Regions from separate parts of the Lacticaseibacillus casei DSM 20011 genome, predicted to be linked through region 2. Evidence: riboswitches for the same ligand, from Rfam matches in the RefSeq annotation. Region 2 holds a riboswitch; each other region holds the start of a gene.
The links. Region 2 has a riboswitch for lysine ahead of lysA (diaminopimelate decarboxylase). Riboswitches for the same ligand answer to the same signal wherever they lie in the genome.
Positions count from the first base shown of each region.

Region 1: another riboswitch for lysine. It lies ahead of LBCZ_RS13350 (ABC transporter permease subunit); the one in region 2 lies ahead of lysA (diaminopimelate decarboxylase).
Region 3: another riboswitch for lysine. It lies ahead of LBCZ_RS08835 (amino acid permease); the one in region 2 lies ahead of lysA (diaminopimelate decarboxylase).

Region 1 is NZ_AP012544.1:2,769,399-2,780,295, reverse strand. Features, by position in the region: gene LBCZ_RS13380 (iron-sulfur cluster biosynthesis family protein) at 1-122, shown strand, start outside; gene LBCZ_RS13375 (DUF975 family protein) at 194-907, shown strand; gene LBCZ_RS13370 (IS30 family transposase) at 1,042-2,094, opposite strand; partial or broken gene LBCZ_RS13365 (ABC transporter substrate-binding protein) at 2,373-3,644, shown strand; gene LBCZ_RS13360 (hypothetical protein) at 3,671-3,916, shown strand; gene LBCZ_RS13355 (amino acid ABC transporter ATP-binding protein) at 4,240-4,986, opposite strand; gene LBCZ_RS13350 (ABC transporter permease subunit) at 4,990-6,591, opposite strand; lysine riboswitch at 6,698-6,871, opposite strand; partial or broken gene LBCZ_RS16760 (lysostaphin resistance A-like protein) at 7,107-7,391, opposite strand; gene LBCZ_RS13345 (hypothetical protein) at 7,413-7,787, opposite strand; gene LBCZ_RS13340 (helix-turn-helix domain-containing protein) at 8,019-8,894, shown strand; gene LBCZ_RS13335 (helix-turn-helix domain-containing protein) at 8,891-9,739, shown strand; gene LBCZ_RS13330 (helix-turn-helix domain-containing protein) at 9,897-10,897, opposite strand, start outside.
Region 2 is NZ_AP012544.1:34,230-45,126, reverse strand. Features, by position in the region: gene LBCZ_RS00205 (aspartate-semialdehyde dehydrogenase) at 1-169, opposite strand, end outside; gene dapF (diaminopimelate epimerase) at 173-1,180, opposite strand; gene LBCZ_RS00195 (aspartate kinase) at 1,182-2,561, opposite strand; lysine riboswitch at 3,205-3,384, shown strand; gene lysA (diaminopimelate decarboxylase) at 3,521-4,870, shown strand; gene dapD (2,3,4,5-tetrahydropyridine-2,6-dicarboxylate N-acetyltransferase) at 4,880-5,584, shown strand; gene LBCZ_RS00180 (N-acetyldiaminopimelate deacetylase) at 5,591-6,742, shown strand; gene dapA (4-hydroxy-tetrahydrodipicolinate synthase) at 7,121-8,026, shown strand; gene dapB (4-hydroxy-tetrahydrodipicolinate reductase) at 8,023-8,790, shown strand; gene LBCZ_RS00165 (IS30 family transposase) at 8,913-9,965, opposite strand; gene LBCZ_RS00160 (ABC transporter ATP-binding protein) at 10,152-10,897, opposite strand, start outside.
Region 3 is NZ_AP012544.1:1,795,704-1,806,600, forward strand. Features, by position in the region: gene LBCZ_RS08830 (helix-turn-helix domain-containing protein) at 1-359, shown strand, start outside; gene LBCZ_RS08835 (amino acid permease) at 519-1,979, opposite strand; lysine riboswitch at 2,124-2,298, opposite strand; gene budA (acetolactate decarboxylase) at 2,358-3,068, opposite strand; gene alsS (acetolactate synthase AlsS) at 3,135-4,811, opposite strand; gene LBCZ_RS08850 (hypothetical protein) at 5,319-5,873, opposite strand; gene LBCZ_RS08855 (GNAT family N-acetyltransferase) at 5,994-6,518, opposite strand; gene LBCZ_RS08860 (DUF916 domain-containing protein) at 6,909-7,940, shown strand; gene LBCZ_RS08865 (hypothetical protein) at 8,249-8,824, shown strand; gene rpmG (50S ribosomal protein L33) at 8,887-9,036, shown strand; gene LBCZ_RS08875 (RluA family pseudouridine synthase) at 9,115-9,975, opposite strand; gene LBCZ_RS08880 (alpha/beta hydrolase) at 10,112-10,897, shown strand, end outside.

The DNA of each region.
Region 1 (10,897 bases), 190 kb from region 2:
TCAAAAGCTATGCGGCTGGGTTTTTTGATTCGAAAACCGAGTTAACCGTAAGTGGCGATGAGTTTACACTTTTGCGCGGGAAGCCACGACTCAATCCGAAGGTCCCGCTCAAGTTTGTGTAACAAAACGGGCTTTTCTGTTATGATATTCCCAGCAACTGTATGAGGCAATCACAGTTAAGGGGGAGTTGTCTGTGGACCGGACATCACTAAAGAATCAAGCCAAGGCGGAATTGAATCCCAACTTTAGCTATTATCTGCGCATTAGTTTACCGGCGTTACTGTTGATGGCATTCGCAACGCTTGTGCCGTTTCCTTCCGTACATGAAGTACATCGCGGGGAATGGCATACTCTGTTGCGGGGAGATATATTCACGGTCACAGGCGGGCGGGTGAATGAATACTGGCAGATGTGGCAGTCAATTGTTATTTTTTTGAGCCTGTTGGGTGTGTTACTGATGATTGGCGTCATGTTTGCGATGATCGATGGTCTTCGCGGCCGGTCGGATCATCAGTTTAGTTGGATGCAGATGTTCAAGATTTTTGAACGGGGCGAATATTTTCTGGGCAGCTTGTTGATTGGTCTGTTGCAATGGCTCTGGATTTTCCTGTGGATGTTCTTGCTGATTGTCCCGGGGATTGTTAAGGCGATGGCGTATTCACAGGCGCAATGGATTTATCGGGATGCGATCGATAGCGGCCAACCGATTGGCTATACCGAAGCCGTGACCCGCAGCCGAGAGTTGATGTTTGGCCATAAGTGGGATTACTTTGTGTTATTGCTGAGTTTTCTGGGCTGGTGGCTGTTAGAGTTGATTACTATGGGGCTGGCTTCCATCTGGGTCATCCCGTATCGCAGTATGACATTGGCGAATTTCTATCTTAAATTAACGGAAGAACAAGCTTAATACCGCAGTAAAATGCAAAAAGAAAGCAAAATCGGCTTTCTTTTTTTTCGTAAATTGCAAGAACAAGTTAGCCAGTCGTTGAGGACAATCCCAGAACAGGCCGTTATCAAATAGAAGTTGTGGCGCTAGAGAGACTACTGGGCCATGCGGTGAACGCGCCGAGCTTCGGCCTCAAAGTTTTGCTGGGGTGTGCAGTAGCCCTGTTGTTTGCGAGGCAACTGATTCAAGCGGTCTTGCGTGGCCTGCACTTGACTAGGGCTAATGTCATCTAGGGACATGCCCTTAGGGAAGTCCTGGCGGATCATCCGGTTATGTGCCTCGTTGGTGCCACGGTCGCAGGACGTGTAAGGATGGGCGTAGAAGATCTCAGTTTCCGTCCCAGCAAAAGCAGTATTTAAGGCGGTGAACTCGGGTCCGTTGTCGGCTGTGATGGTCTTGATGCAAGCTCCCCATTCGCGCTTGATTCCACGCAATGCATAGCTCACAGAGTCTGCATCTCGTCCTTCGATCAAGCGGAGAAGTTGGCAACGGGTCTTGCGCTCAATCAGAGTCAAGATGACGCTCTCCTTGCCATTGCGTTTACCGACAATGGTATCCATCTCCCAGTGACCGAACTGCCTGCGTCGTTCAACGACCTTAGGCCGTTCCTCGATACTGCGGCCAGCCAGGCGCTTAGCCTTGGTGTGGTGCTGGTGAGAGGTCTTCCGCTTAGTCTTCTCCAACAGGTCGATATTTCGAATCTCTAGGCGTTGGTCGTCAATGTACTGGTACAAAGTCGAGGCACAAACAAGCTCTTCAGGAGTAAACAGCTTGTGTCGCTTGGCATAGCCGATCGAAGCATCCGGCGACCATTTGTCCTGCTTAGCTCGCTGTACGTACCAGGCTAAGAAGACCTGTACGCTGGCGAACTTGTCAGGACGATGGCAGCTCAAGCGTGCAGTCTCGTAACGTGCCTGAGCAGCCTCTGGCAGGTATTGTCGATGGTAGACGCGCTTGCCATTACTCTTCTTGACCTGATCTACTGTACCTCGCTTGATTTCATTATTAATGGTCTGCGGGCAGACGCCAATTTCAGCAGCAATCCAACGATTGGACTTCCCAGCTTGGCGGAATCCGGCCACTTTTCCGCGCTCGAGTGATGTTAAGTGCTGACCTTTTTGGCGGTGTGTGCTATCCTGTTTCTGCATCAAGACAATATCCTCTTCCATTGTTTGTGTAGGAACTTCAATGATACAGGATATCTGTTCTTGATGTTTTTTATTGTCCAAAAAATTTTGAGACAGTGGCTAACTTGATTCTAAAATGCGCGTTTCTTTTTTTTTGGCAAAAGATACCGCTTGCGGTAAGTATTGGTATACTGTACATAGTTTTAAGGAGATGTACTGACAGCCGGATGGGATCGGCGGTTTGCGGGTCTTGTCCACAACGACACGATGCGTTTACGACAATAATGGGGGTACATGTGATGAAGAGACGTTGGTTACTTGGTGTTGCGACTGCATTGATGGTCTTGTTGCTGACCGCATGCAGTAGTGGCAGTTCGGCGCAGAAAACTTCCAAGGGTCCGGTGACGATTACCTTTTGGCACCGGATGACCGGGAATTACAACAAGGCGTTGGAAGGGTATATCAAGACGTTTAACAGTAGTCAAAAGCAATACAAGGTCGTTGCAACATCGCAGGGTTCGTATGACAACTTGCAGAAGAAGTACCTGGCATCGGCGAAGTCCAAAACCTTACCGACGATTGGGCAGGTAACGGATACGATTATTCCGGAATATGTCCATGACGGGATGCTGGTCAACATTGATAAGCAGGTAAAATCCCAGTTTTCCGCCGCGGAGCTGAAGTCGATTTATCCCGGCATTGCCACGAACCTGAAGTATCACGGTGATTATTATCAGATTCCGTTTGCCACCGGGACGCGGCTCATGTTTTACAACAAGGATATCCTAGAAAAATATCATCTGACTGTACCGAAGACTTGGGAAGAACTTGCCAAAATCGGGCAACAGCTTAAGGGTGATGGCATCACAGGTGTCGCGTTTAATAAGAGTTATGATTTTGAATTTGAGACATTAGCGTATGATGTCGGCAATCGCCTGATTACGCCGCGGTAGAAGGCGAAAATCGATACGCCAGCTAGCATCAAAGCGATGACGGCGATCACCAGCATGCTGCAGGATAAGACGGCTGTCACAGCAGGACTGGATAATTACTTTAATGTGCCATTTGTTCAAGGTAAAATTTTTGCCGGCTTCGGCTCTAGCGCCACGATTCAGCAGATCGCGTCAACGGCACCTAAGAGCATGCATTGGGGAACCGCGGTGATGCCGAGTTTTGATGGCAAATCCAGTTCGGTTCTGGGTAACAATGGTATTTCAGTTTTCAAAGGTGCCTCGGCGGATCAAATCAAAGGCGCGGTTAAATTCATGAAGTTTCTGATGAGCACCAAGATTCAGACGCAGTGGGCCAAAGCCAGCGGGTACGTACCGGTTGTGTCGACCGCCACGAAGTCAAGCGACTATCAAGCCTACCTAAAAGCCAACCCGAACTACCAGGCCGCAGTCGATGCTTATGATGATGCATTCTCATCAACACCATTCATCGGCTATAACACTTACCGTAACAACTTGCTGGATGCCGTTGACCAGACCGTTTCCAAAAAGGCCGAGCCTAAGACCGTGCTAACCACGCTGCAAAAGCAAGCCGAAACCATTTTGAAAGATAATCGTTAATTAACCAAAAGAAAGCAGGCGCGTCCATGACGACATTCAAACGGATTTTAAAACGAACCCTTATTTACACCGTGCTGGTACTGGGCTTAGCGGTGCTAATGACGTTTGGCTATGTCGGCTATCAAGACGTCACCGCTGGAAAAGGCTACCTTGCCTTGCGCTACCTTTTGCTAACGGCAGAGTCCGGGGTCGGCGGCTTTTTCCTGTTCTTCATCGTGGTGAGTCTGGACACATGGCGCGAACATCGGGAAAAGAAGCGGAAGACAAAATAATAGATTGTCGTGCCAAACTCCGCAATCTCCGGCCAAATGGGGCTGGAACGTGGTGGGCACGACTTTGAGCCTCAGCAAAACCGGCTGAGTCTCAAAGATCGGCCTCATTGTAGGCGGTAAACCGCCAACAATGATTTCACCACTGAGCCCCATCTGGCCTCCGATTGCTACGCTTTGGCACTGACGTTTTAATAATTCAAACCAATTTCCTAGGAAAACTAAAAGCGGACATACTCCAGTTATTGTTGAGTATGCCCGCTTTTGTATTGTGGCCGTGAATTATGATCCGGCTTCATTTTTATCTGTTTATGAGGCTAATTCAGTTAAACCCGGTTCAAGTAACGCTTCAGGAATTCCTTTGTCGCTGTTTGTTGCGGATTGCCGAAGATTTGATCCGGCGTGCCGGACTCGGCAATGATGCCGTTGTTCATGAAGACGACGCGATCGGAAACATCGCGAGCGAAGGCCATTTCGTGGGTGACGATGATCATGGTCAGGCCAGTGTGGGCTAGGGCCGTCATCGTGTTCAGGACATCATCGACCATTTCCGGATCCAGCGCACTGGTTGGCTCATCAAACAGGAGCACTTCCGGATCCATTGCTTCGGCGCGGGCAATGGCGACCCGCTGTTCCTGCCCGCCGGAGAGCTGATCCGGTTTGGCGGCAATGAAGGGATCCATGCCGACTTGTTTCAATAGTTCCAACGCGTGGGTTTTGGCGGCAGCAGCGTCACGTTTTAAGACGGTTTGCTGCGGCACCATTACGTTTTGCAAGACGGTCATGTTGTTGAACAAATTGAAGCTCTGGAACACCATGCCGACTTTGGCGCGATAGGTGCTCAACTTTACGTCTTCCCCTAGAATGCTTTTGCCATGAAAAAGAATATCGCCGCCAGTTGGGGTTTCCAACAGGTTGATGTTGCGCAACAGGGTCGACTTGCCGGAGCCGCTGCGACCGATGATTGAAACAACTTCACCGGCTTGGACGTTGAAATTGATGTCAGTCAGGACTTCGTGGTTCCCAAAACTCTTTTTGAGATTCTTAACTTGGATTAATGGTTCGCTTGCCATGAGCTAGTCCCCCTCTTTTGCGGTGCCAATTTTCGGTGTTTCAACCTGCATTTGATTGTTCATCACGTTGTAGTCTTTGGGTCCGTCGAGATGTTTTTCGATGAGCCGGAAGAGGCGGCTGATGGTGAAGGTCATGATGAGATAGATGCCGCTGACGATCAGATAGGTGTGGAAGAACTGGAAGCTTTGTCCGGCAATGGTTTCGCCGCTGAAGAACAGTTCGGAAACCGAGATAACCGACAGCACGGACGTATCCTTAATGTTCACAATGAACTCATTCGTGACCGCTGGCAGGGAATTACGAACCGCTTGCGGCAGGATAACTTTCATCATGGTTTGTAGATGCGTCATGCCCAGCGCACTGGCTGCTTCGAACTGTCCTTCATCAACGGAAATAATCCCGCCACGGATAATTTCGGAAATGTAGGCGCCAGTGTTAATTGAAACAATCAAAAGCGCTGCGGTAGTGCGATCCATGTTCAGGTGCCAGGCTTGGGCGGCGCCATAATACAAGACCGCTGCCTGAACAATCATTGGCGTGCCACGGAAGACTTCGATATACAAGGAAAGCAGCCAATTGATAACTGCCCGCAAACCGCGCTGTCCCAACTTCTTGGGTTTTGGCGTGGTGCGAATAATCCCGACTAACAGGCCGATGATGAAGCCAACAAGGGTGCCGACCAAGGCCAGTAACAACGTCATACCGGTACCACGCAAGAGCATCGGCCCATACTGTTTCATAATGGCCATGAACCAGTTGCCGCTCTTTTCGGTCGAAGGCTGATTATCGACCGCCTCATTCATCAGGCGTGCCCGCTCTTTTTTGGAAATCGTAGCGAGCAGTTCATTGATTTTAGCTTTATTGGGATCGTTTTTCCGCAACCCGATTGCTAGGTTGGTGTCGCTGGCATCGGTTTTAAATCCCTGACCCTTGGCAAAATGGATATACATCAGGTTCGGGTTGGCGCGTTCTGCCGTGATCCCTTCAGGAACTTCGGAAACGTAGCCGTCAATGGTGCCAGACTCCAAGGCCACCCGCATCGCTGGGAAGTCGTTCATGGCCGGTTCCTTGACGACTCCTTTGATTTGGTTAATGGCCTGATAGTGATACGTACTGAGCTGCGCTGTCACTTTAGCACCTTTAAAATCAGCAATACTCTTGGCTTTTGCATATTTGCTGTCTTTACGGACGACCATGGTCAGATTGGAAATGTAGTACGGATTGGTAAAATCAATCGTTTTGCGCCGATCCGGTGTTGGTGACATCCCGGCGATAATGGCATCGATTTTTCCGGAAGTTAAAGCAGGCGGCAGGCCATCCCAAGAGGTTTTGACCACAACGACTTTCTTGTGCAGTGCCTTAGCGACTTTCCGCGCAATCTGAACATCGTAACCATTGGCGTATTCATGACTGCCTTGAATCTTGACCGCGTTATTGGCATCTGTGTTCTGTGTCCAATTGAACGGTGCATAGCCGGCTTCCATACCGACTTTGAATGTGTTGTCGTCGCTCGCAGCATTGACTGGCTTAGCAGCAAAACCGCCAAGCAGCAGAATCAATACGAGCCCCAGCACACCCAAACGTGCAACCCAGTGTTTTTTCATAAAATGACATTCTCCCTTCTTGTAGTGGGAAATAGAGCTGGAACCAAAAAATCGACCTTTATTGAACAAGCAATAAAGGTCGATTCCATCGATTTTAGTCATAAACCAGAATCATAGCGCCCCGAAGCAACCTGCTTCGACAGTCCATGAGTTATGCGCTCATGGCCCAATGCGGATCGTCCGAACACGGCCCGACATTTCGGCGGCGGCACTTACGACTGGTTCAACATGATCCGGCACTCCCCAGTTTTCGTTGCCCACCGCAACCTCTATTTCTTGGTGGTGTATTTAAATGTCAAAATCAAGTGTAGCGGAATGGGAGGTGGATGTCAATTGGATGTGAGCGTGAATTGGCGCGGTTAGAAGGCGGTGTGTAAGTGGCATAGGCGTAATGGCCGTTTTTTGGCTATTGCGCCTGAGGTCCATACACACAGACTTCTGCGGCAGTGAACACGTTATGGTGGAAGAAGTTTATATTAGCAGGCATACTTACGAGAAGCATTTTTGAACCGCTGTCAAAACATAGAAACAAAGGCTAAGACGTTATTAAGGATGTGCAGTGCGATGCTATAGCGTAAATCCCCAGTAAGCGCGTAAACGGAACCAAATAGCCATCCCATGGTGCAGTAAACTAAAAGATTGACGGTGAAATGAGGTTCCTGAAGCAACCCAAACACAAAGCCTGAGACTAAGACAACGAAAATTTTGCTCATAATAGTGTTCTTGTTGACAAAATAGTTAAAGAAAATTCCGCGTAATATAAATTCTTCAATAATCGGTGCCGCTAATACAGCGTCAACACTGGCTAATAATGGCGCAGTTCAAATGAATTTGTTAACAAGCACCTGATTCGTGGCATTGTCCGCGTTGAAAGGCGTGAGAGATTCAACACACAGCAACCCAAAAAGAGACACAACCCCAATGAGAAGTATAAGCATGTTCTTTCTCGAAAGTGGCTTTAGGCCATAGCCATTTGGATTAAAACGTTTCAATTGCCGGAAATATAGCCAATGAAGAAACCAAATGAATGCCCCTTTTAATAATAGTTCAATCACTAGAACTTCATATTGGTCTTGCTGCAATTTGCTGATTGTAAAAAAATCATGGAATTCAGTTAAGACATCAAGCAGCATGATGCCTGCGAGAAGAAGTGCGCGCTTCAGCAATGAACCGCCAATGGATATTATTTTCCCCAATTGTCTGTCCTTCTTTAGACTTTTGAATGCTATAAAAATTGGGCTACATGAATACGCGCCCATTGTAACAATTAGCGTTAATGGTTAACAAGTTTAAAAATAGGCACAAATTAAAAATCAGAACATATAGATTAACAAATGTAAAGCAAAGAAAAATATTTCGATTTTGAAAAAATGACAAAACGTGTTAAATTTGTCTAATAAACTTCTCATAAAAAGGGGCGGGTGCTGATGCCGGAGGAGCCTGTCAAAGTCGGGGCCTATTTACGGGCGTTGCGTCTTGAAGAAAATGACTCATTGGAAGAAATTGCGGCGGGGATTACGACGGCCGCTACTTTGTCACGCTTTGAACGGGGGGAGACTCAGCTCAGTGCAGCCGTTGTTTTAAAACTGTTAACGCGCTTTGATCAAGATGTTGAATTGATGCAACAAGGCTATCGGGCATTGAATCCGGAGAATTTTTTCCAACAGGTTAATCGGGCCACGGTTTCCGGTAAGTCAGCGTTGCAGGTGTTAGCGCAAAAGCAGTATCGCTTGTGGCGACAAACCGGGCTGATTTTTTATCGACTGAATCAAATTAATATTCTGGCCCACAATGGGTTTACGGACCCGAGTTTTCAGACAACAGCGCAGATGAAAGCCGACGTTATCAAGTATTTGAAACGGATTCGGTACTGGGGATTGTACGAACTTGATCTTTTCGCCGCCACCTTGGTGATATACGACCATGAGCAACTGATGAGTTTGGTCATGGAGCTGGTTTTGGACTGGCCGGATGTGAAGGGCCATCCAACCCGGAACCAGTATCTGTGGGCGATTTTGACGAATAGCATCGCCTTGCTGATTCATCGTCGGGAGTTTACGGATGCTGTGCGGCTGCTTAACGTCGCCAAGAACTTACCCATTCCGGCCGATGATCTCTATGCGCGGATCATGTTGCGCTATCAAGAGCACCTGCTGACCTATCATCGCGGCCAGCATCGGGCGGCTAAAACTGCGGTTAAAAACTTACTGGCAACGCTGGCGTTATTGGACTCGCCGTTTTTTGCCCAGTTGTTGACTAAAAGTTGGCGACGATTCCTGAAGGAGGAGGCGCAGGCAAAATGACGATCGGTGAACAATTCAAACGACTGCGTAAAGAACGGTGGCTGACGTTAAGAGAAGCCGCTGGCGACATTGTTTCGGTATCAAGCCTTTCAAAATTTGAAAATGGCACCTCACAGTTGGCCGCCGATCGCTTTTTCCTATTGCTGGATCGATTGAATCTGGACTGGGATGCGTTCACGCCTTCACGCTCGGATGCACCATTACCGTTTTTGCATCGTTATCTGGTGGCGGCACAGCAGGCAGATGTTCAGGCGTTGGCAGGTATCTTACGCCAGTTGCCGCTGGCGAATACCAATCAACGGTTGCTGTTGCATTTGACGCTGCATAACCATGCACCGGAACGCTTTTCCGTGTTGGCCCGTGAACGTAAACAGGCGTGGTCGTTGTTGATGCATACAACGGCGTGGTCGCTGTTGTTGCGGCTGATCGCGCTTCAATTAACCGGCATCATCGCGATGAAGGATTTGGAAGGACTGATCAAGGCCATTGCGAACCAAGTGCAAACACCCAACACACCACAGGATCATTTGAATCTGGCCAATCGCGCGTTTTTAACCGCTTCTCTTCGGTATATTGCGGCAGGGCAACTGGACAACGCGCAGGAAACGCTTGCGTTAATTCGGCAGGCCACAGTGGGTGACATGGGGGTTGAGTTTCAGATTGCCTGCACAAAACGTCTGGTGATGATTTATTCACCGGATAAAAGCAAGGCAGCGCGCGGTTGGCAAGAGCTTGCCCAACTGAAGGCGTTGTTGAATGAGGTTGCGGCACCGGACTGGACGGCAAGTTGGCTGCCGGCTTTGGAGGCGTTGGCTGAGGCAAAGCGTTGCGGTAAAGAAGCCTGACTTTGCCTTTTTTGAAAATTCGGATAGTAGCAGTTTGTAACGGACTCGCGATCAGCGAAAATAAGTTGATTGTGGGTCCGTTTTTTGGTGTGTTCCACGTGAAACGCCATGAGTTAAGAAGGAAGACTGTTTTTTTGACACGATAATAGGTTCGCAGTCAAAGAAAGTACGCGCCACCTTGTGGATCCTTGATATTGATTCGGACAACCTTCAATAAGTAACGCAACCACCGTTCTTGCGTCGGCTGGTCCAGGATATGCTCCAAACTGATGGCTTGTTGGCATAACTCGTATCCGGCTGTGGTTTGACCAATGACGGCTTGGTACCAGCCGCGTAAAAATAAGAGGAGGGCCGAGTTTGAGAGGTCGTTTGTGTCATGCAAAATTTTTTCGGCGGTGGTGAGGACTTTTTTGGCGTCGGTTAAGTGGCGTGTGTTGATGAACACGGTGAAGGCGGAGAAGAGCGTCTGAATCCGGAGATTGCCGATTTGATTGAAGGCGCGATATTTTTCCGAACGCTTCATCGCTATTGGCAACAAGTTTTGAATGGTTTCAGCAGGTAAGGCGACCATGAGATGGCGGAACCAATAAAGCTCAAAGTAATTCCAAGTTTCAACCGAGTAGAGATAGCTGACCAGTGGCTTGGCGCGTTCCTGCAATTGGGCCATGGCGTCGGTCACATTTTTGAATGGTGATGGCTGGTCAGGCGGCTTGACGCGATCAATCATGGTTAGGCGAAAGATCTGAATGCTGATGAGTTCAAATTGGGTTTGGCGGTTGTGATCGTGCTCGTACCGTTTTTGCCAAGCCTTTTCCTGTTTCAACAAATATTGATAGTCGGCTAGCGTGGGATTTTCAACGTTAAAGCGATCCTGATAGGCGATAACCTCTTCAAAGTCGCGGTGAACTAAAGTGTTGTAAACAAACCGCGTGTGAGCCGAGGGTGGGACAGCGCCTGCCTGGAGATCGCGAATGAAGACGAATTCTTCCACCGAAATGTTGATGCGAAAGAGCAAATGACTCAGGCGGGCAAAGCTGATATTGGAGCGACCTTGTTCGAACTTACTAATGAAAGCAATGGAATTATGCGCATCGGCTACCTGTGCCAAGGTCAGATGGTGGTTGCGCCGAAGTTGGCGGAAGACGGCGCCGTCAGTGG
Region 2 (10,897 bases):
CGTGAACGGTTAATGTCCCATCGCGAAACGGTACCTTTTTGCCTTCTGAATGCTTGCTGGCAAGTGCCAGAACCGATGCGATCGGTAATTTGCTCTCTGCGACCATTTTCAACATCCGGGTTCCAACGGCTCCGGTTGCACCCACAACTGCTACGTGATAACCACTCATTTTTCAGACTCCTTCTGTCAATGTGTCAGCCAATGCGCGATGCGGTAATGCGGCAACAAACCGCTCATAAGCCGCCTGCTCGCTCGTCTGCTTGATAACCGCCTGCTGCAAATCGCCGCCGATCAATGCTGCTTCTGGCAATGTGATCGTGGCGGTGACCGTCGCATTGCCGATTAATTCAATCCAATAATGGTCGTGATCGCGATGAACCACCGTTTTGACCATGCCTCCTGGATTATACACGGTATTGACGCGATCCAACGCTGCTTGGTTGGGGTGGGTCAAAATAAACGCCAGGGTCGTTGCTGACATGCCGGTACCGCAAGCATTGGTAAACCCGACGCCACGCTCATAGGTCCGGGCAAACAGCGTATCCTGCCCTAAGATTTCGGCAAATGTGACGTTAACCCCTTCCGGAAAATAAGGATTTTCCCCGTTCAATTGCTTGCCAATCCGTTCAAGATCCGGACCAGCCAACTCGTCTTTGGACACAAACGCAATCAAGTGCGGATTGGGCACGGCGACCGCGGTGAACTTCAGATGCGGATGAATGGCCGGCAAAACGGTGTCAACAATGCGATCCGTGCCTAAATTAGCAAACGGTAAAGCTTCTGGCGCAAAACTAACCGGTGAAATTTCAACCGAATACGCCGGTACCCCGGCTGCTAATGGCTTCTGCTTGGCGACCGCCAAACCCGCAAAGTCAGTGTGGACGCGGAATGATGTTTGGCCGGTTTTTTCACTTAAATATCGCGCCACCGTCCGCAGCCCGTTGCCACAAAGCTTGGCAAAACTGCCATCCGTATTAACGACGGTCATTTTGCCCGCTGTTCCAGGTGCGTCCGTAATCGCCAAAACGCCGTCCGAACCGCCTAGCAAACCCGTCTGACTGTCGGTTAGCCGTTGCGTCAATGTCGCCAGCTGCGTCTTCGTCAACGGCTGGGTCAGTTGCGTTTCATCCAATAAAAAGAAACTATTCTCAGAACCGTGAACTTTTTGCAATGTCACCATGTTAGTGCACCTCCAGACGCTGATTAATCGGAATGAAAAAGGCGTTGTAAATTGCCTTGACCGCGCGATTGGCTGACTCTCGCGAGGTGCCCAGCATCAGTGAAATCTGCGAGGCGCCTTCGTTGATCATCGACACGTGAACGCCGGCACTCGCTAGCGGCTGCAAAATCGTCTGAATCAAGCCGGTTCGCTGCGCCATCCCTTCGCCGACAACCATGATAATCGCGTAATCATCGATCCACTTCAAAACATCGGGATGGACCGCCGCTTGGATCTCGTCGCACACAGCCTTCCGCTTGGCCTCATTCAGCTGCCGATCATCCAGAATAATCGTCAGATCGTCAATCCCACTTGGCATATGCTCATAGCTGATGCCGTGCCGTTCCAAAACCTGCAGCAACTTCAATGTGAACCCGACTTCCTTATTCAACAGGTAACGATGCAGGTAAATGGCGCCAAAATGTTGCGAACTCACGATGCCGGTAATGGCGTGCTTCGGGACAAAATGCTGTTCGGGAACGATCATGGTTCCGGGAGCATCGGGATGATTGGTGTTCTTCAAATTAATGGGAATCTGTCCCGCAATGGCTGGCAAAATCGCTTCATCATGAAAAACGCCAAATCCACCGTATGATAGCTCCCGCATTTCCCGATAAGTCATTTCCTGAATCATCTGTGGATTTGCCACCACCCGCGGATCAGCTGCAGCGACCCCATCAACATCGGTAAAGTTTTCATATAAGTCTGCGTGAAAACCGTTGGCGAGAATTGCTCCGGTGATATCGGAACCGCCTCGCGAAAAAGTGGCAATGGCGCCTTTACTGGTATACCCATAGAATCCAGGTACCACCAGCACACCCAGCGGTCGGGTAAAAGTTTCCAAATGCGTGTAAGTTTCACGTGAAACTTCTGCATCATTCGGATCATCGGTCACCACAATACCCAAGTCTTTTGGTTCGCCATAAGTGGCTTCAATGCCTTCATGATTCAAAACGGCAGTCATCAGAAACGCATTCAACTTTTCCCCGCGGGCCTTGAATCCGGCCATGAGATAATCGTGATTGGTAAATGTCTTTTTCGGTAACTGGTATAGTTCTTCGCTGATTTGCAGCATGACTTGTGGATCAAGCCCGAAATCATCCGCGATTGCTTGGTAGCGCGCAACAATTTTCTTAACGACTTCAGTTGCATTTTCATGGCGCAAGAACGCCTGGGCATACTGAATCAATAAGTCCGTTACTTTAACGTCACCGGGATGCCGTTTACCAGGTGCACTAGTCACCATCACCCGCCGTGCAGGATTTGCTTTCATGATTGCCACAACTTTGGCAAACTGCGACCCATTTGCTAATGATGACCCGCCAAACTTTACGACCCGCACGATAAACTGCCTCCCTAATGAGTTCTCTTTCGCAAGCAACTTGCAGCTATTCGCTCACAGACGTCGCGCCAATGAAATCGAGTTTCGCCAGCTCGTTTCTGCAAATGAGAACTCTGTCATTTTATTTTGTACTTTAGCAGACTCTCCCAGAAACACAACCCCCAGCGATTGCGGAAAATCGGCATGTTTTGGCGGCATTGGATAGAAACAAAGTGTTGAAATTTGTTTTTAATTTTTTTACTCAAACGGGTGATGAAGGAATTGAGGTTGTGACTGGCAGAAAGTGTGTTGGCGCGGGAACGAGCCTGCGTGTAAAAGGCTTAACGCAATGGCAAAAGCCCGCGCCATCACGCCTGAGCCCCCTGGTTTTCTCTGCTGCTCTCTTAAACGCGTTCACCGGCGCAGACGTCTGCGTGTAAGGACCTTGATCGCAATGGCCTAAGCCCGCGCCATCACGCCTGAGCCCCCTGGTTTTCTCTGCTGCTCTCTTAAACGCGTTCACCGGCGCAGACGTCTGCGTGTAAGGACCTTGATCGCAATGGCCTAAGCCCGGGCCATCACGACCAAGGCCGCTTACACTCCGACTTCTAATCGCGCCGGTTCACGCTCTTGACGCCTTCGTTTTTTTATTATAGTCTGGTGATAAACAGATAGAGGTTGCAACCAACATGAGTATCCGAATCGAGCGAGATCCTTCGCGGTGACGTTTGGTGAAAGGGGCGGTTGCCGAAATGGGGGCGCCGGGATCGGCAAGCCTGTTGGGCCAGGGTTGAATAAATCCTGTACTGTCGCTTAGAAACCTAAGCGGGGCGCTATCATTCAAGTAGATTGCAAGTTGGGATCTTTTTGTTTGACGCGTGGCCAAACAAAAGGATCCCTTTTCGTTTGCCGTCGCCCTGCCGTAACGCGTTCACTGGGCCAGAAACCGGCCCAGTCCACGCTCAAGGAGGATGCACGTTATGAATTTTGCTACAAACCAAGAAGGTCAATTAACCATCGGCGGGGTCGCGGCCAGCCAGCTGGCGCACACGTTTCAAACACCGCTTTACGTGTATGATGTCGGAGCGATTCGCCACCAGATTCGCGCGTTTAAACAAGTATTTGAGACTGCCAACGTCCGTTATGCTGTCAGTTATGCTTCCAAAGCGTTTGCGACCATTGCGATGTACGATGTCGCCAAGGCTGAAAACATTCATGTCGATGTGGTTTCCGGCGGCGAATTATACACGGCTCAAGCCGCCGATTTTCCCATGGCAAAAGTCAGCTTTCATGGCAATAACAAAAGCAAAGCTGAACTGCAACAAGCATTGGATGCTGGCGTCGGCACGATCATTGTGGACAATTTTCACGAATTGGATCTGCTTGATGAGCTCTTGAAAGCAGCAGTTGGCCAACAAGATGTTTTGATTCGGGTCGCTCCCGGAATTAGCGCCCACACCCATGCTTATGATCAAACCGGCCAAACTGACAGTAAATTCGGCTTTGATATTGAAAGCGGGCAGGCAGATGAAGCAGCCAAGCGGATTTTAGCCGACGAACATCTGAACCTGCTCGGCATCCACGCCCATATCGGCTCGCAGATTTTTGAAGTGGCCGGATTTGAAGCCGTCACCCAAAAGCTGCTGGCTGTCCTTGATAATTGGCACCGGCAATTCGGTTTCACCCCGCAAGTGCTCAATGTTGGCGGTGGTTTCGGGATTGCTTACACCAGCCAGGATGATCCGTTGCCGCCAGAAGCGTTTGTCAAAGCCATTCTGAGCACCCTCAAGACGCAAAGCAGCCAGCTTGATTGGCCGCTTCCGGCAGTCTGGATTGAACCCGGGCGGTCGATTGTCGGCCCCGCCGGCTACAGTCTTTACACGGTCGGCAGCCGCAAAGACGTGCCTGGGTTGCGGCCATATGTTGCAGTTGACGGCGGCATGGACGACAACATTCGGCCTGCCCTTTATCAGGCGCAATACACTGCGGTGGTTGCCGATCACCCGACCGCAAAGCCAACCGAGCATGTCCATCTCGTCGGCAAGTACTGCGAATCCGGGGATATTTTAATCGACGACGCCCCATTGCCCGCCACCCAGCCAGGTGATGTGGTTGCCGTTTTCGACACCGGCGCTTATGGCTACTCCATGGCATCCAACTACAACCGCAACCCGCGGCCGGCCGTCGTTTTCGTTGAAAATGGCCAGGCCCAGCTGGTCGTCACGCGCGAAAATTACGCCGACTTGATTCAGCACGATCACCACTACGCCGCACCGAGCTCGTCAACACCCGCAACCACCGCCAACAACGCTACTACCGCAACCAAATAGGAGGCCATCATGGCACAATTAGACACCCAAAAGATCATTTCAACCATTGCCAACAGTCAGAAAACAACACCCGTTAAGGTCTATCTCAAAGGCGAGTTAGCTGATTTGCATTTTCCAAAAAGTGTTCACGCATTCGTTGGGGAACACACCGGAACGGTCATCGGCGATTGGGCGGTTATTCAGCCAATCCTGAAAAAGGCCAAGCTTGACGATTACTATGTCGAAACCGCGGGCCGTAACACCGGCGTTCCTTTGCTGGATATCAAAGCGGAAAATGCCCGGATTGAACCCGGTGCGATCATCCGTGACCAGGTTCTGATCGGCAACAATGCAGTGATCATGATGGGTGCCATCATTAATATCGGCGCTGAAATCGGTGATGGCACCATGATCGACATGGGTGCGGTTCTGGGCGGTCGGGCGATTGTCGGCAAGCATTGCCACATTGGTGCCGGTACCGTTTTGGCCGGCGTGGTGGAACCGCCGTCAGCGAAGCCTGTCACAATCGGTGATCACGTCATGATCGGCGCCAATGCGGTGGTTCTTGAAGGCGTGTCGGTCGGCGAAGGTGCGGTCATTGCCGCCGGAGCTGTCGTCATTAACGATGTGCCGGCACACACGGTGGTCGCCGGCGTTCCCGCCAAAGTCATCAAGCAGGTTAACGATCAAACCGAAGCCAAAACCGTCCTGCTCGACGAACTCAGAAAGCTGTGACTTCTAATGAAGGAAGCTGAATTGATTGCCATTCGCCGCCAGCTCCATCAAATCCCCGAGCTAGCCTTGCAGGAAAAAGAGACGCATGCCTTCCTACTTAAAACGGTGCAAAGTTTTCCGCAAACCCACCTCACCATTCGGACACTGCCTAAATTACCGACTGCCTTACTAGTCAAAGTTCACGGGCAAAACCCGCAACGAACCATCGGCTACCGGACCGACATTGACGCCTTGCCGGTGACGGAACAAACCGGCTTACCGTTTAGCTCGCAGCATTCCGGCATCGCCCATGCTTGCGGCCATGACATCCACATGACAGTTGCGCTAGGAATTATGGATTATTTCGCCCACCATCAGCCAAAAGATAATTTGATTTTCTTCTTCCAACCGGCTGAAGAAAGCAAAAACGGCGGCAAATTGGCCTACGACATGGGCACTTTCACCAGCGATTGGCACATCGATGAGTTTTATGGGCTGCATGATCGCCCCGACTTGACGGCTGGTACCATCAGCACGCGGCTTGGCACCCTTTTTGCCGGGACAACTGAAATCAATGTCGATCTCATCGGGAAAAGTGGCCACGCAGCCTTGCCGCAAAATGCCAACGATATGATCGTAGCCGCTGCCAGTTTTATCAACCAGATTCAAACCGTCGTTGCTCGTAACGTCAGCCCCACCGACAGCGCGGTCATCACGTTTGGCCTGATGCGCGCCGGGACGATTCGCAATGTGATTGCCGGACGCGCCCACTTGGAAGGTACTTTACGCGGGTTCACTCAGAAACAAATCGATTTCTTACAGCAACGTATCCGCGATATCGGCCGGGGAATCGCCGCCAGCTTCAACTGCGCCGTCAATGTCGATTTGAATCAAGGCGGCTATTATCCGGTCGAAAATAACCCGCAGCTGACCAAAGATTTCATCCAATACATGCAGTCCGATCCAACTGTCACGTTTGCGCCCACCGGACCTGTGATGACCGGGGAAGATTTCGGCTATCTATTGAATAAAATTCCCGGCACCATGTTCTGGCTAGGCGTTAACGATCCGGATTCCCAACTACATGCCGCCGACTTTTCACCAGACGAAGCTGCGTTAGCACCAGGGGTAACGGCGGTTGTGCATTTTCTGGAACATCGAATGGCGGAAAATAATTGAATTAGTAGCTATCGATATTGACTCATGATTGATGCGCCGAGACGACTTTCACCATATGCGCTCCGGAGCATTTGGCGCAAGAGCTTACCCGTAAAAGGCGCTGGCTCACGCTCAACCATAACGCGTTCCCCGGCGCAGGGGTCTGCGTGTAAGGACCTTGGTCGCAATGGCCTAAGACCGGGCCATCACGCCTGAGGCCACTTACACTCCGGTTTCTAACCGGGCTGGCTCACGCTCACTTTAACGCGCTCGCCAGCGCAGAAACCTGCATGTAAGGACCTTGGTCGCAATGGCAAAGACCGCCATCACGCCCAAGGCCACTTACACTCCGGCTTATACCCGCGCTGGCTCACGCTCACTTTAATTGGAGGTTTTTGAATGCAAAGAGCAGAATTGATCACCGCGATTGTGACACCGTTTAATGATCGCGATGAAATTGACTACGCAGTCATGCAACGGTTGGTTGATCATCTGATTGCAGAAGGCACCGATGGCTTTGTCGTCGGCGCTACCACGGGTGAAGGGCCGACGCTCAGTCATGACGAGAAAATCACCTTGTACACGCGGTTTGTCGACATGGTTCACGGCCGGGCGCTGGTCATTGCCAATTCAGGGTCGAACAATACGCGGGAAACCGTTGATTTTACCCATGAAGTCGGCGGGATTGCCGGGATTGATGCGACACTGGTGGTCGTGCCTTACTACAACAAACCTGATCAAAACGGCATGATCGCCCACTACACAGCGGTTGCGGCCAACGCGCAAAAGCCGATCATCATTTACAACATCCCCGGCCGAACCGGTGTTGAGATGCTGCCGGAAACCGTGGCAACGTTAGCGCAAAACCCCATGATTCAAGGCATCAAGCAATGCGGCAGCCTCGCCGCCCTGAGTGACATCATTGATCGAACCAAGCATGATGCTTTTAGTGTCTGGACCGGCGAAGATGCTCAGGCGCTGACGATTAAAACACTCGGCGGTATGGGCGTGATCTCGGTTGCTTCTCATCTTTACGCACACAGCATTCGGGAAATGTACGCGGCATTGGACCGCGGCGACATCACGACGGTGGCTGCGCTGCAACGGCAACTATTGCCGAAAATGGCTGCCTTATTCCATTTTCCATCGCCTGCTCCGACCAAAGCTGCGCTCAACGCATTAGGCTTCAACGTCGGCAGCCCGCGTCTGCCAATACTGCCATTAACTGCCAAACAACAGCAGGAACTCGCCCGTCTTTTAGGCGTTCCGGAACTATCAGCCATTGAAGCGGAGGTGCTCGCATGATTCACGTTCTTGTCGCCGGTTTTCGCGGTGCCATGGGTCAAAAAACCGTCAAAATGATCCAGTCACATTCAGATTTCGCATTAAGTGCCGTTTTTGACCCTAAAATAACTATCAATAACCCGCAAAATTACGGATTGCCGGCTGAAGTCAAAGTTCTCAACCGTTACGATCAACTCGACGCCAACGTCGCTGATGTCTGGGTCGACTTCACCAATCCCGATGCGGTCGCCGCTAACACCGAAGCCGCGATTAATGCCGGCATCCATCCGATCATTGGCACAAGCGGGATGGCGCCGGCTGATCAGGATCGCCTCATCAAGCTAGCCAACGCGAAACACCTTGGCGGCCTGATCGCACCAAACTTTGGTCTCTCCGCCGTTTTATTGATGAAGTTTGCCCAAGAAGCCGCGGCCTATTTTCCTGATGCCGAAATCATCGAAATGCACCACCAAGACAAAGCCGACGCCCCTTCAGGCACCGCCATCGCCACCGCGCACAAAATCGCCGCCGGACGTACCCAAAAGCCATTGTCCACCATCGACAACGACGCCCGCGGTCAGCGCATCGATGACGTCCCTGTCCACGCCGTCCGCCTACCCGGCTACATCGCCCACGAAGAAGTTCTTTTCGGCGGCCCGGGTGAAGCCCTCACCATTCGCCAAGACTCCTTCGACCGCCAAAGCTTCATGCAAGGCGTTGCCGTCGCCATTAGCAAGGTGCAGGAAGCGGATCAGTTGGTGGTTGGGTTGGAGAACTTTTTATAGAAAAATAGAAAACGCGTTGATCGATTTTATGAAAAACGTAAATTGCAAGAACAAGTTAGCCAGTCGTTGAGGACAATCCCAGAACAGGCCGTTATCAAATAGAAGTTGTGGCGCTAGAGAGACTACTGGGCCATGCGGCGAACGCGCCGAGCTTCGGCCTCAAAGTTTTGCTGGGGTGTGCAGTAGCCCTGTTGTTTGCGAGGCAACTGATTCAAGCGGTCTTGCGTGGCCTGCACTTGACTAGGGCTAATGTCATCTAGGGACATGCCCTTAGGGAAGTCCTGGCGGATCATCCGGTTATGTGCCTCGTTGGTGCCACGGTCGCAGGACGTGTAAGGATGGGCGTAGAAGATCTCAGTTTCCGTCCCAGCAAAAGCAGTATTTAAGGCGGTGAACTCGGGTCCGTTGTCGGCTGTGATGGTCTTGATGCAAGCTCCCCATTCGCGCTTGATTCCACGCAATGCATAGCTCACAGAGTCTGCATCTCGTCCTTCGATCAAGCGGAGAAGTTGGCAACGGGTCTTGCGCTCAATCAGAGTCAAGATGACGCTCTCCTTGCCATTGCGTTTACCGACAATGGTATCCATCTCCCAGTGACCGAACTGCCTGCATCGTTCAACGACCTTAGGCCGTTCCTCGATACTGCGGCCAGCCAGGCGCTTAGCCTTGGTGTGGTGCTGGTGAGAGGTCTTCCGCTTAGTCTTCTCCAACAGGTCGATATTTCGAATCTCTAGGCGTTGGTCGTCAATGTACTGGTACAAAGTCGAGGCACAAACAAGCTCTTCAGGAGTAAACAGCTTGTGTCGCTTGGCATAGCCGATTGAAGCATCCGGCGACCATTTGTCCTGCTTAGCTCGCTGTACGTACCAGGCTAAGAAGACCTGTACGCTGGCGAACTTGTCAGGACGATGGCAGCTCAAGCGTGCAGTCTCGTAACGTGCCTGAGCAGCCTCTGGCAGGTATTGTCGATGGTAGACGCGCTTGCCATTACTCTTCTTGACCTGATCTACTGTACCTCGCTTGATTTCATTATTAATGGTCTGCGGGCAGACGCCAATTTCAGCAGCAATCCAACGATTGGACTTCCCAGCTTGGCGGAATCCGGCCACTTTTCCGCGCTCGAGTGATGTTAAGTGCTGACCTTTTTGGCGGTGTGTGCTATCCTGTTTCTGCATCAAGACAATATCCTCTTCCATTGTTTGTGTAGGAACTTCAATGATACAGGATATCTGTTCTTGATGTTTTTTATTGTCCAAAAAATTTTGAGACAGTGGCTAACTTGATTCTAAAATGCGCGGAATAAACTTTTCCCGAAACGATAAATAAAACGGACTGTTCCGACTGCGTGCCGAATTTCTGTTTTACGATGCTTCATGGCGGTCACCTCCAACATACAGTGATCTCTGTGCCGACCAAAGTTTGCGATAATAGTCACAGTTTGCTAAAAGCCAGCGGTGACTGCCAGAAGCGATAGCGGTGCCATCTTTCATGACCAGAATCTTGACATTTTCGGTCGCCAAAGCCCCCAGCCGATGGGTCACGATGATCGTTGTTTTCTGACTCAGCTTCGCGTCAACCAATGCATAAAACTGCTTTTCACTAATCGGATCAAGCGCCGAAGTTGGCTCATCGAGGATATTAATATCCGCCTGACGATAAAGAACCCTGGCAAAAAGCATTTTGTCCTTTTGCCCACCGGAAAGTTGAATACCATTTTCATTCAACTCATTGCCAATGAATGTCTGAATCCCATTAGGCAGACCGGCGACAAAATCTCCCAATTCAACTTCAGCCAATACTGCCTTAACACGCGCTGTATCAATCTGTTGCGGCGTTGTACAAGCCACATTTTCTGCAATCGTAAAATGGAGGATCACGTCATCCTGAAATTCGACCGCCACTCGCTGGCGCATGGTTGCCGGCGCCCAGGTCGCGATGTCTTGGCCATCAATCGACACCGACCCTGAACTTGGCGTATATAAACCGCAAAGTAATTTGACCAGTGTTGACTTGCCCGCGCCATTCTCACCGACAATCGCAACTTTCTCTCCTGGCTCGACGAAAAAATTGATGTCATGCACAAGCTCGGTTCCATTCACTTGATAAG
Region 3 (10,897 bases), 1.2 Mb from region 2:
ATTTGCTGACGCCTTATCTGCGCTACTTTGCGGAAACACCTACCGTACGGGTCAGATTGGCCTATCTCGACCACAACTTGCTTAACCGCCGCCTCGTCAACTTCCTATCCGATCTACCAATGGTTCACTTATTACCAGAACGTGCCGTTTTTAAAACAGCAGACCTCGTCATTACCAGCGTCGATAATGAGCAGGCCATCAAAGCCGCTGCGCCTGCCGGTTTTCACGGGCACATCATTAGTTGGACAGCGGAAGACAGCGATGACGCCATCTTCCAACTGTATTTGTTGATTCGCCGCTTGTACCTAAAGAAAACCGACGCCTCGTTATCAGCCCAAAATGTCGATCCCCCTTCGTAGGCTCCCGTCGTTCGAATAAATTTTAACAGTTAGCCATCAAAAATCGGCTCTAAAACGCAGCAATTTGCGTTTTAGAGCCGATTTAGTTTAGGCGCAAATTCATACTTTAACGAGAAACATTGCAGTCAGAAAGCCAATCAGGTAACCCGTTACTTACGCTCACTTGTTCGCTTGATGCTCGCGGTGCGGTGAAAGGTCGACTTTTTCTAGCGGAATCAGTTTGGTCTTGTGCTTCACCTTATACCAGACGAATAAAACGATGAATAGCGGAATAGACATGTAGGAAATCAGCAGACGCCCCCAGGCAAAATGTTGCACCGCTTGCAGATCCTGACCCACAATCACAATTAAGCTCATGATAATCGCCAAAATCGGGCCAACCGGGAACCATTTTGCATGATATTTTAACTCATGAACATCATGCCTCTGCTTCACAAACGCACGGCGGAAGCGAAAATGCGACACCGCAATCCCAAGCCACGCTAGGAATCCGGTCAGACCGGATACGGCGACCAACAGTTGGTAAACATGGGGTCCCATGATGCTGGTTAAAAATGTCAAACCACCGACCAGCATCGTCAGTAGTAAGGCTGCAATCGGAATGCCGCGCGTATTCGTTTTTTGAAAAACGCGTAGCGCAAATCCGGATCCGCCCATGGCCCACAACATTCGGGTTGAAGCATACATGCCGGAATTGGCAGACGATAAAACCGATGTCAGAATCACGGCGTTCATCACGCTGGCCGCTCCGGCGAGGCCAATTCGATCAAAAACCAGCGTAAACGGCGAAATTGCCACTTGATCAACACTGGCGCCTAACAGGTTCGGACTGGTATAAGGAATGATGGCGGCAATGACAGCGATAGACAAAATATAGAACAATAAGATCCGCCAAAACACCTGCTTAATCGCCTTGGGAATGCTGGTTTCCGGGGTAGCACTTTCGCCCGCGGTAATCCCGATTAGCTCGGTGCCTTGAAAAGAAAACCCTGCGACCACGAAAACCGCTAATGTTGCCGGCAACCCACCAACAAACGGCGCCGCCTCGGTCGTATAATTTTTAAAGCCAATGGGACCGTGCCCGCCCATGATTCCCATAATGGTCAACAAACCCACGACCAGAAAGACCAGTACGGTGATCACTTTGATTAATGACAGCCAGTATTCGGTTTCGCCAAACGACTTAACGGAAATAATGTTAATCGTAAAAATAAGCGCCAAAAAGCCCAGCGAAAACAGCCAGCCTGGCACATCCGGCAACCAGAAGTGCATCACAATGGCAGTTGTCGAAACATCAACCGCAACGGTGATGGCCCAGTTAAACCAGTAGTTCCAACCTAAGGCAAAGCCAAACGCCGGATCAACAAACCGGCTGGCGTACTCTGAAAAGGAACCGGATACCGGCACATAGGTGGCCATTTCGCCTAAACTGGTCATTAGAAAGAACACCATTAACCCGATGCCAATATATGCCGCGATTGCGCCGCCCGGGCCGGCAGTTGCAATCGCGCTGCCGCTGGCGACAAAAAGTCCGGTGCCAATACTGCCGCCGAGGGCAATCATTGAAAGATGCCGGGTTTTGAGTTCTCGTTTTACCTGATTCGTTGCTGACTGTGCCACAAAAGTACTCCTTTGCTGAATGGGTTGAGATGTTAAACGTTGGGTTTGTTACGGTTACAGGGCGTTTAAGCACTAAAAAAACCGGTGGGTGTCAGTAACTAACCCATCGGCTTATTCTGCTTTCCGTCATGAATAAACGTGATCCGATTTGTTAGCGCCCCGCGATAGTCGCGACAGTCCAGCAGATGTTATCCACTGGCCCAACACCGCCTCACTGAACTAAGCCGGCATTTCGGCACCTTTCCCTTTAACAACTGCGCATCTGGCGTTCAGGCCATTGCAGTTGCGACTGATGATCGGTGCGACCTCTAATCTTGATTATGGTTCACGTTATCATGTCTTGTTTCTAACGGCAACCGGCTCTCACCCGGTTTTAACTCAATTTTCAGCTTTGCGGATGTCATCGACTAAACTAGCCGTGTCAAAGTGCTGCTTTAAAAACGGTTCGTCATCGGTTGGCAGGTGTAACTGAAAGTCGCTAAACTTTTGTAAAAATAATTCGCCACTGTCGAGCTCAAATCCGAGAATGTGCCCGCCCATGTGATGATCAGCCGACAAAAAGTGCAAATGGAAACCCGGCGATACCACACCGGCATAAAGATCCGGTGAAAAGTACCCGATCAGCGTGCCTTTGACGTTATCGGCATGGAATTCTTTTTGGCCCGAAGCCGTCTCTGTCAACGTCGGATAAGGAGGTTGTTGCGGCAACACAGCGCGCGTGTGCATTTGCGTGAAGGTACCTTCGACCCGAACTGCCGCAAAAAGATTGCTCGTTTGTAACCGATCAAGAACCGCTTTCTGAAATCCGGTCAGATCCAACCCCTGAAGCTTCCCGGCCGAAACATCGGCTTGATAATGAACATTCGCAAACGGCACTTTCTCATCCGCTGCAACTTCGCGAACGGTACCTTGTGCGTTAACCTGATAAACTTTGCCGGCTTGAATAATCAACTCGCCATCAAGGCCGGTCAACGTGCCAATACCAGTGTCACCATGTTGCAACAACGCTTCAATTGTCTGCGTTCCGGCAAACAAACCAGGCACTAACATTGCCAGTGTCCCATGTTGATACAATCGATCCGTTTCCAAAAAGAAGTCCCTCCTTTTGCGCAGGGTTGGGCCTGCAGCCGCCCAGAATCAACCTGCCGCCAACGATTAATAAATCTGGTCAGGCAGCATTGCCGCGCCGAGTTCCGCATTATCGGAATAATCGACCGGAATGTCAACCAGCACTGGCCCTTTAGTCGCAAACGCTTCATCAAGCACCTTGCCAAGTTCACTCGGTTTATTGACCCGCAGACCCTTGGCACCAAAAGCTTCTACATACTTCACAAAATCAACCGGACCAAAGTCGACACCTGCTGCCCGACCATATTTCATCTCTTCTTGGAATTTTACCATATCATAATGGCCATCGTTCCAAATAATATGAACCAAATCAGCCTTCAAACGAACGGCTGTTTCTAGCTCTTGCCCCGAGAAAAGGAAGCCGCCATCGCCTGACACCGAAACTGCTTTTTTGCCCGGACGTACCAAAGTCGCCGCCATCGCCCAAGGTAAAGCAACCCCTAGCGTCTGCATCCCATTGGAAAACAGCAAGTGGCGCGGTTCGTAACTCCGAAAATGGCGGGCCATCCAGATATAGTGACTGCCGACGTCCACAGCAACTGTCATGTCGTCTGTCACACGTTTTTGCAATGCGGCTACAATACTGAGCGGGTGTAAGACTTTTTGATCTGAGAGGGCTGGCGGAACATCACTTTCCTGTAATTTGGCCTGTAACTCTGTGAGATACTGCTTGCTTTCAGGCGCAACCTGATAACCCCGCAGTAACGGGACTAAAATATCGAGCGTCTGGGAAATATCACCAATCAGCTCTGTTTCTGGCTGGAAGTTGTGATCGATTTCCGCTGGTACATCGTCAATGACAATGATGCGCGACTTGCCATCCGCGTTCCAGTTACGTGGTTCATATTCAACCGGATCATAGCCGATCGCAATGACAAGATCGCTGTGTTGCAATAACATATCCCCCGGTTGGTTGCGGAACAAACCCACCCGGCCAAAGAAATTGTCGATTTGGCGATGGGAGATAATACCTGCACCTTGGAAGGTTTCAACAACCGGCAACTCGGTGACTGACAACAACTCGCGAATCTCTTCGGTTACGTCGCTTGATGACGCGCGCATTCCCAAAAGTAAGACAGGCAGCGATGCCTCTTTAATGGCATGCGCCAGGTAAGTCATATCACTAGGACTTGCCGGCCCTAACTTTGGCGCCACCAGCGGCTTAATCGGTTCCGAGTTCACCGGTGAATCAGTGACGTCTTGAGGAATCGACACGAAGCTTGCCCCTTGCTTGCCGGATTCCGCGGCTTGATAAGCATTGGCAATGATTTCACTAACATTGTCCGGATCCTGCACTTCAGCGGCATATTTGGTAATCGGCGCAAAGAGATCGGCATTACGCATGCTTTGGTGGGAACTACGCAACAGATCCGCCCGCTTTACCTGACCAGACAAAGCCAAAACCGGATCCCCTTCAGCGGTTGCGGTCACTAGGCCAGTTGCCAGGTTTGAAGCACCTGGTCCGGAAGTTGTCAGGACAACGCCGGGTTTGCCAGTCAAACGCCCGATCCCGGCAGCCATGAACGCAGCGTTCTGTTCATGCCGTGCCACGATTAATTGCGGACTCTTTTCTGATTTGGGATGCTCCAAGGTTTCAAAAACCCGATCGATTTTGGCGCCGGGGATACCGAAAACATAATCAATCCCGTGATTTGCCAAACTTTCGACAATTAAATCTGCGCCATAGCGCTTCTCTTCTGCCATTTCGCCACTTCCTAAATTATTGATGTGTTTCATAATACGCTTTTTGTGTTCCGTTTCAAGCCTAGTTTTTTTTTTGAAAAACACTGACTAAACAGAAATGTTCTGTTACATATTTTTCATCAATCTGTATCAATTATAAAATTGGTCGAGTCGGTCGGGAGTCACTTAGCTGATGTTTTTTAGCATCATCTTGATTTTAAACGAAACGGCATAAACTTTGCTTAAAAACTGCTCACAAAGTGCCGCGGGGACGGGTCAGATTATTTGTTTGCTTACAGGTGTTCTATTTTAGGGCAATTAACGGCCAAACTCTGGTTTCTATAACGCGCTCACCGGCCCAGAAGCCTGCACATAAGGACCTCGAGCCAAAATGGCCAAAGACCAGCCATTTTGGCTCGAGGTCCTTATGCTCCGACTTCTTACCGCGCCGGTTCACGCTCATCAAAAAAGCACCGCCATAATAGGCGATGCCAACTTAATCATACAACTTCCAAATAACGACTGCTTTCAAGACTGCATGGAACGACTGATTTTGCCGATGCCGGTCTTGGGGTCTGTCATTTTCATATTAAAACCGAATTTCGTGAAAATGTGCCGTAACTTAGCTAAGTTAACTTTGTCAAACGAACTGATCGTGCCGTCGACTAAACCGATGTCGGCTTTCATTGCCAGGTTAAGAAATGCTTTTAACGCCAGCTGTGCCAAACCCAGATTCTCAAAATCGTAAAAAGCCAGCCGACTTTCAGAACCCAATGTCTCCAAGACGGTGATGTGCATCACATTATCCCAGCGATTGGTTTCAAACAGGAGCTGTGCTTGATAATCCGCTTTTGAATGGCCATACTTGTCAACATTTTCAAATGGTGTGTAGACGTAAATCGAGTTCGTTTTTTGCTTTTGTTCGTCGGATTTAAAGTCAGTGAACACAATATATTGGCTCACTTTCTTTTGCGCCGGATCCTGCGGCTGATTCATGCTTGACAACACGGTGAACTGCGGATCGGCTTCGATTGCTGCAAGCCGCTTCTTATAGGCCTGCTGGTACTCTGTTTGCACAGTCATTTTGAAACCTCCAGACTATTACTCGTTTTTCATTATAGCATTTTTCAATCCGATGCCTATACAAAAGAAAAAAACCGCGTTGAATTCACCCGGCTTTCAAAAACTGATTAAAGAAAATCCTCATTTTTCAAACTGTTTCGGCAAAAGTCGAAAGTATTGTTCATCGCGCGGCTGGTGCTCGGTTAACCCTCGTGGCAATGGCACCTCAAACTGAAAAACAAAGCCTAATCTTTTTAATAAATGAATGGAAGCTTGATTGCCGGGGAAAACGCCTGCCCAGATGGCCTTGATGCCATGAGCAAATTGATCAGCGATGACAAGCTGCAGGCCCTCGCGCATAAGTCCTTGATACCAAAAATCCGGATTAAGGATATACCCGATCTCACGCGTCATGTCATCCCCTGTTTCCGGCGACAAGGCGCGAGGATAGACCCCAATGTTGCCAATCACATGCATTTGGTAAACCAACGCCAGATCCTGCTGCTCGCGGGCGAAGCGTTGAACATGATTGGCCGCCGCCTCCCGCGTCAGTAAAGGTGTCATACCCGCGGCCATGGTCACCTGCTTCAGTCTGGCATAAGCAAAATAATCATCCGTATCTGCCAGTACAAAAGGGCGAACTGTCACCCGTGGTCCTTGTAACATGGTTCCTCCCCCTGACGCTTGTCTCATTTAGTGGAAAATTTTTTCCGTTTATTGAGATGAACGTCCTTCCCATTTGAATTAAAGCCCGTATTTTCTTCGTCAACAAACTTTTTATCTTTTCATATTATCGAGTATTCGTCACGCGAAGACAAGCCCCGCTCATTGTGGCTCATGCGATCGCGCAACCATGCACAAGCATTTTATGCTGGATGAATGTTACTTATCGGTAAAATAAAGTTGTTATCTAAAAATAATTCAATATAACAATCAGACAAGGCGATGCTCGATTTACTAGCAAACCTCACCCGCGTCTGACAGGCAGCGATAAATGTGATCGCACTCGGTGGCACCTGTTGCCACCTACATATTACAGACAAAAGGTGAGGACACATGAAAAAGCTTGTACGTAACATTTTGTTACTTTTTATATTCATGGCTTTTATCTGGCCGCTTCGAGCTATCAACGCTGCTGCTGCGCCAAAATTCACCGTCACGCCGATCTTACCGGCTAATCAACGTCAGACAGTTACTGGCTATTTTGACTTGGAGGTCCAACCCGATCAGCAAGAAGACTTACAATTGCGGATCGCCAATCAAACTAATGAAACCCAAACCTATACGCTCGCTGCAAACCCCGCTTACACCACCAATAGTGGCATGATCGCCTTCGATCAGAGTCGGCCGTCGTTAGATCAAAATGCCATTCGCCTGAATACGTTGATTAAGGGACCGGCCTCGGCTACGATTGCCGCGGGAAGCAATCAGGTGGTCACCTACCATTTGCATTCCCCAACCACGCATTTTATTGGCATTATTTCTGGTGGCTTTTATGTGTTGCAAAAAGGCGACACAGCGGCGACGTCATCAACTGGCGGCGTCCGATTCACAGATCAGTTTGCAATTGGCATCCCAATCATCTTACGACAGGATCTGAAAACCCCTAATCCGCCACTGTTGGAACTCACAAAAGCCAGTATTGGGACTGCCAACCATTATCCGGTAGTGAACGCCAACATTCATAATCCTTCAAGCAATCAGTTTGGCGAAATCGCCACTGATTATGCGCTACTCCCAACAGGCGGGACTAAGGCAGTGCTGACAGGACACTTTGCCGGCTTGGCGGTTGCGCCGCATTCCCGCTTCATGCAAAGCATGCCACTAAATGGCAAGCAATTGCCGGCCGGATCTTATACCCTAAAATGGACGGCAAAATCCGGTTCGTATACTTGGACCAAGCAGGTTAACTTTCGGTATAACGGCCACCTGCCGAGCAATGCCATCGTCTCCCGGCCGCAGACCCCTGCTGCGTCGCAAAATAGTTTAGCTCTTCCTTGGATTATTGCCGGTATCGCAACGGGCTTGCTCATCATTATTCTGGGTATTTGGCGCTGGACGGTCGTTCGACACAAGCAAAATCAGTAGAAAAGCGTGCTGTTACCGCATGTTTGGCTTATGATAAAGGTAGCGCACAGGCACCGGCCTCAAGGCATCATGGTTTTAGTGATTGCTTAAGGCCGGTTGTATTGACTGCCGCATTATTGAAACATGGTAGCGCCAAGAACGCGTCCGCAGTGCTGTTTATTGCCGGAGATTTAGCAAAACTGTCCGGGTTTTGTTTGCGCGCTCGGTAACCGCGCTGGCTCGCGCTCACCATAACGCGTTCGGTGGCGCAGAAGCCTGCGTGTAAGCGCGCCACCTCACGCTCACCATGTTTGAAGGAGGAGTTTCCCATGTCAAATAACCGCATGCTTGGTAATGAATTTCAAACCGCTTATGAAGATGCCGGCGGGACGGATATTTTAAAGTTTTTGGCGGATGTCAAACAGGCTTACCGCTGCATTAGCGATCTGACCGCGCGTATTACGGCGATGCCGGATTCGGTCAAGACCGAGTCGGTTCCGCAGCTCTTGGTTCAGCAATTGGATCAGACCACGTTTGCTGAAAGTTCCGTTCGCAAATGGGAAGATGATTTGCGGCGATTTGCTGCTTATTTAACGCCGCTGGAACCGCCAATTGCGATTCTTGACAGCTGGGACACGCTCACCGATTTTCTCGAAGCCAACCAGGCATTGCTAAGTTCATTGCAGAATGTGCCGTTATTGCACCAAGACACACAGGATGTCAAAACGGCCACTCAGCTGCTGGTTTATCCGGCCGAACCGCTTTTTCAAGTTGTGCAGGCCGATACCGGTGAAAGTGACGCCATTGATTTACCCGGGTTAACGGCTGCTGATCCCGATGGTGTGGCTGAAATTGCCAAAACCCATGGCGTGACGCCGCTTGCCGCCTTTACGGTTCAGCCTTGATTTTGCCCTGTCAATCCTGTATGCTTGACAGGTTAAATCATGAAAAAGCGAGGTGCTGAAAGATGCGGAACAATATCATCTTAGGTAACAATGAAACCGGCGAACGTATCTATTTAACTTCTAAGAACAAGCGGAACACGCCTGATCGTCTGCAGCTCAAGAAGTATTCACCAAAGTTACGCAAACGTGTGGTCTTTACCGAAGTGAAATAGTCTATAAGCCGTCAAACGTCAAAAAAGTACCTTCTTACCGAGATTGTCGGCAAGGAGGTACTTTTTTGACGCCTAGCATCATTTTTCGGTCAATAGTGTCTCAAACAAAGACGGAATGGGCAGCGCCGCGTGAATTTGCTTTTTTGAAAATGGATCGACAAAGCTTAAACGCGTGGCCTGTAACGCCTGATGGTCAATCAAAGTGCTTGGTTGACCATAAAGCCGATCGCCAATGAGCGGGTGACCGAGACTGGCAAAATGGACGCGTATTTGATGAGTGCGGCCGGTTAGCAGTTGCACATCAACAAGGGTGTTGGTCGCCATTTTCAGGATCTTATACCTGGTTTGAGCTGGTTGCGCGGCATCGGTAATGATTCGGTGAATCCCATCCGCCCCCAAGCCGATAGGAGCATCAATCTCGCCTTCTGATTTCGTGAGCTGACCACTAACAACGGCGACATACTGTTTTTCCAACGTTGCGTGTTGCGCCTGATCAAAACGGCCTTGCGCGTAAGGGTGCTTGGCTGCCAGGACAAGTCCAACAGTATCGCGATCCAGCCGAGTGATGATGGCTGGCTGCGGTCCAGTGATGCCCTGTTGCTGCAAATACCACACGATCCGATTTAACAAGCTATGATTAGGTGCATGCGGGCCGGGAACACTGGTCACGTTGGCTGGCTTGGCTACGATTAGCCAGTTGTCGTCTTCGTATAGCACATGAAGCGGCACCTTTTCCGGCGTAACCGTTTTGGTGGTTGGAATCGCAAAGCGCACGACCTGCCCAGCGTTAATCGCAATATTGCCGACCGCCTGACCATCCACCCACAGAAGCCGATCACTCAGCATCTTTTTGAATAAGCGATGGCTAACGCCTTGCTTGGCCAACAGACGTTTAACCGTGGTGGTGGCTGTCGCTTTTGAATCAAATGTATATCGCATGGTTTTCCCTTCGTCATGACCAGCATTTCTGCGCCTTAAAGCCGAACGAATTTTTTGGAAAGTTTGCATTCAAACGGCTTTTGGGACTATGGTTAGAGTATAACTAATGTACAAGAATAAGGAGGAACAGGCAAATATGCAAGTAGAAAAAGATGTGATTTACGATGAGGCCCATAATTTACCCGCTGATATTTATGTGCCAGAGGATGCCAATGGTGCGGCCATCGTGTATGCCCACGGCGGCGGCTGGTTCCGTGGAGATAAGAAAAATGAAGATGATTTAGGTGAATATTTTGCCAATGCCGGTTATCTCGTGGCGATTCCCAATTTTCGCCTAGCACCGAAGTTTTTGTATCCGACAGCGCAAAACGATTTCGATCATTTTGTCGACTGGCTGCTTGCTTCCCCTTATGACTTCGATCGCAAACGTCTGGGCCTGTTAGGTGCCAGTTCAGGCGGTACCATGGTTTTGCAAAACAGCCTATCTTCCGGCTATCCCGTGGTTGCGTGGTCACCGGTTGTCGACTTTGCCAATTGGGTTCAGAAAAATCAAATGGTGAAAGCATCGGTTGATGCCAAAAGTGAATTTGGTCTCACTGAGATTCATGAAATCCACGATGCTTTTTATAAGTACTTTATTCAAACATATTTAGGCGGCCTGGATCCGCGGCTGTTAACAGCGGTCAATCCAACGAATCATTTGACCGACCAACTCGGGCCAACGTTGCTCTTTAACTCCGCAGATGAGCTAATGCCTCTGCCAAGTGCCTTACATTTCGTGCAACAGGCAGCTATGTTTGGCCGTGACATTTCATTGCATGTGGTGCCAGGTACCGGTCATGCACGCGACTACACCAGTTTCGCATTACCTGAAACCAAGGGCTTCCTTGATGATCATCTCTTTACCAGCGTTGAAGATAAA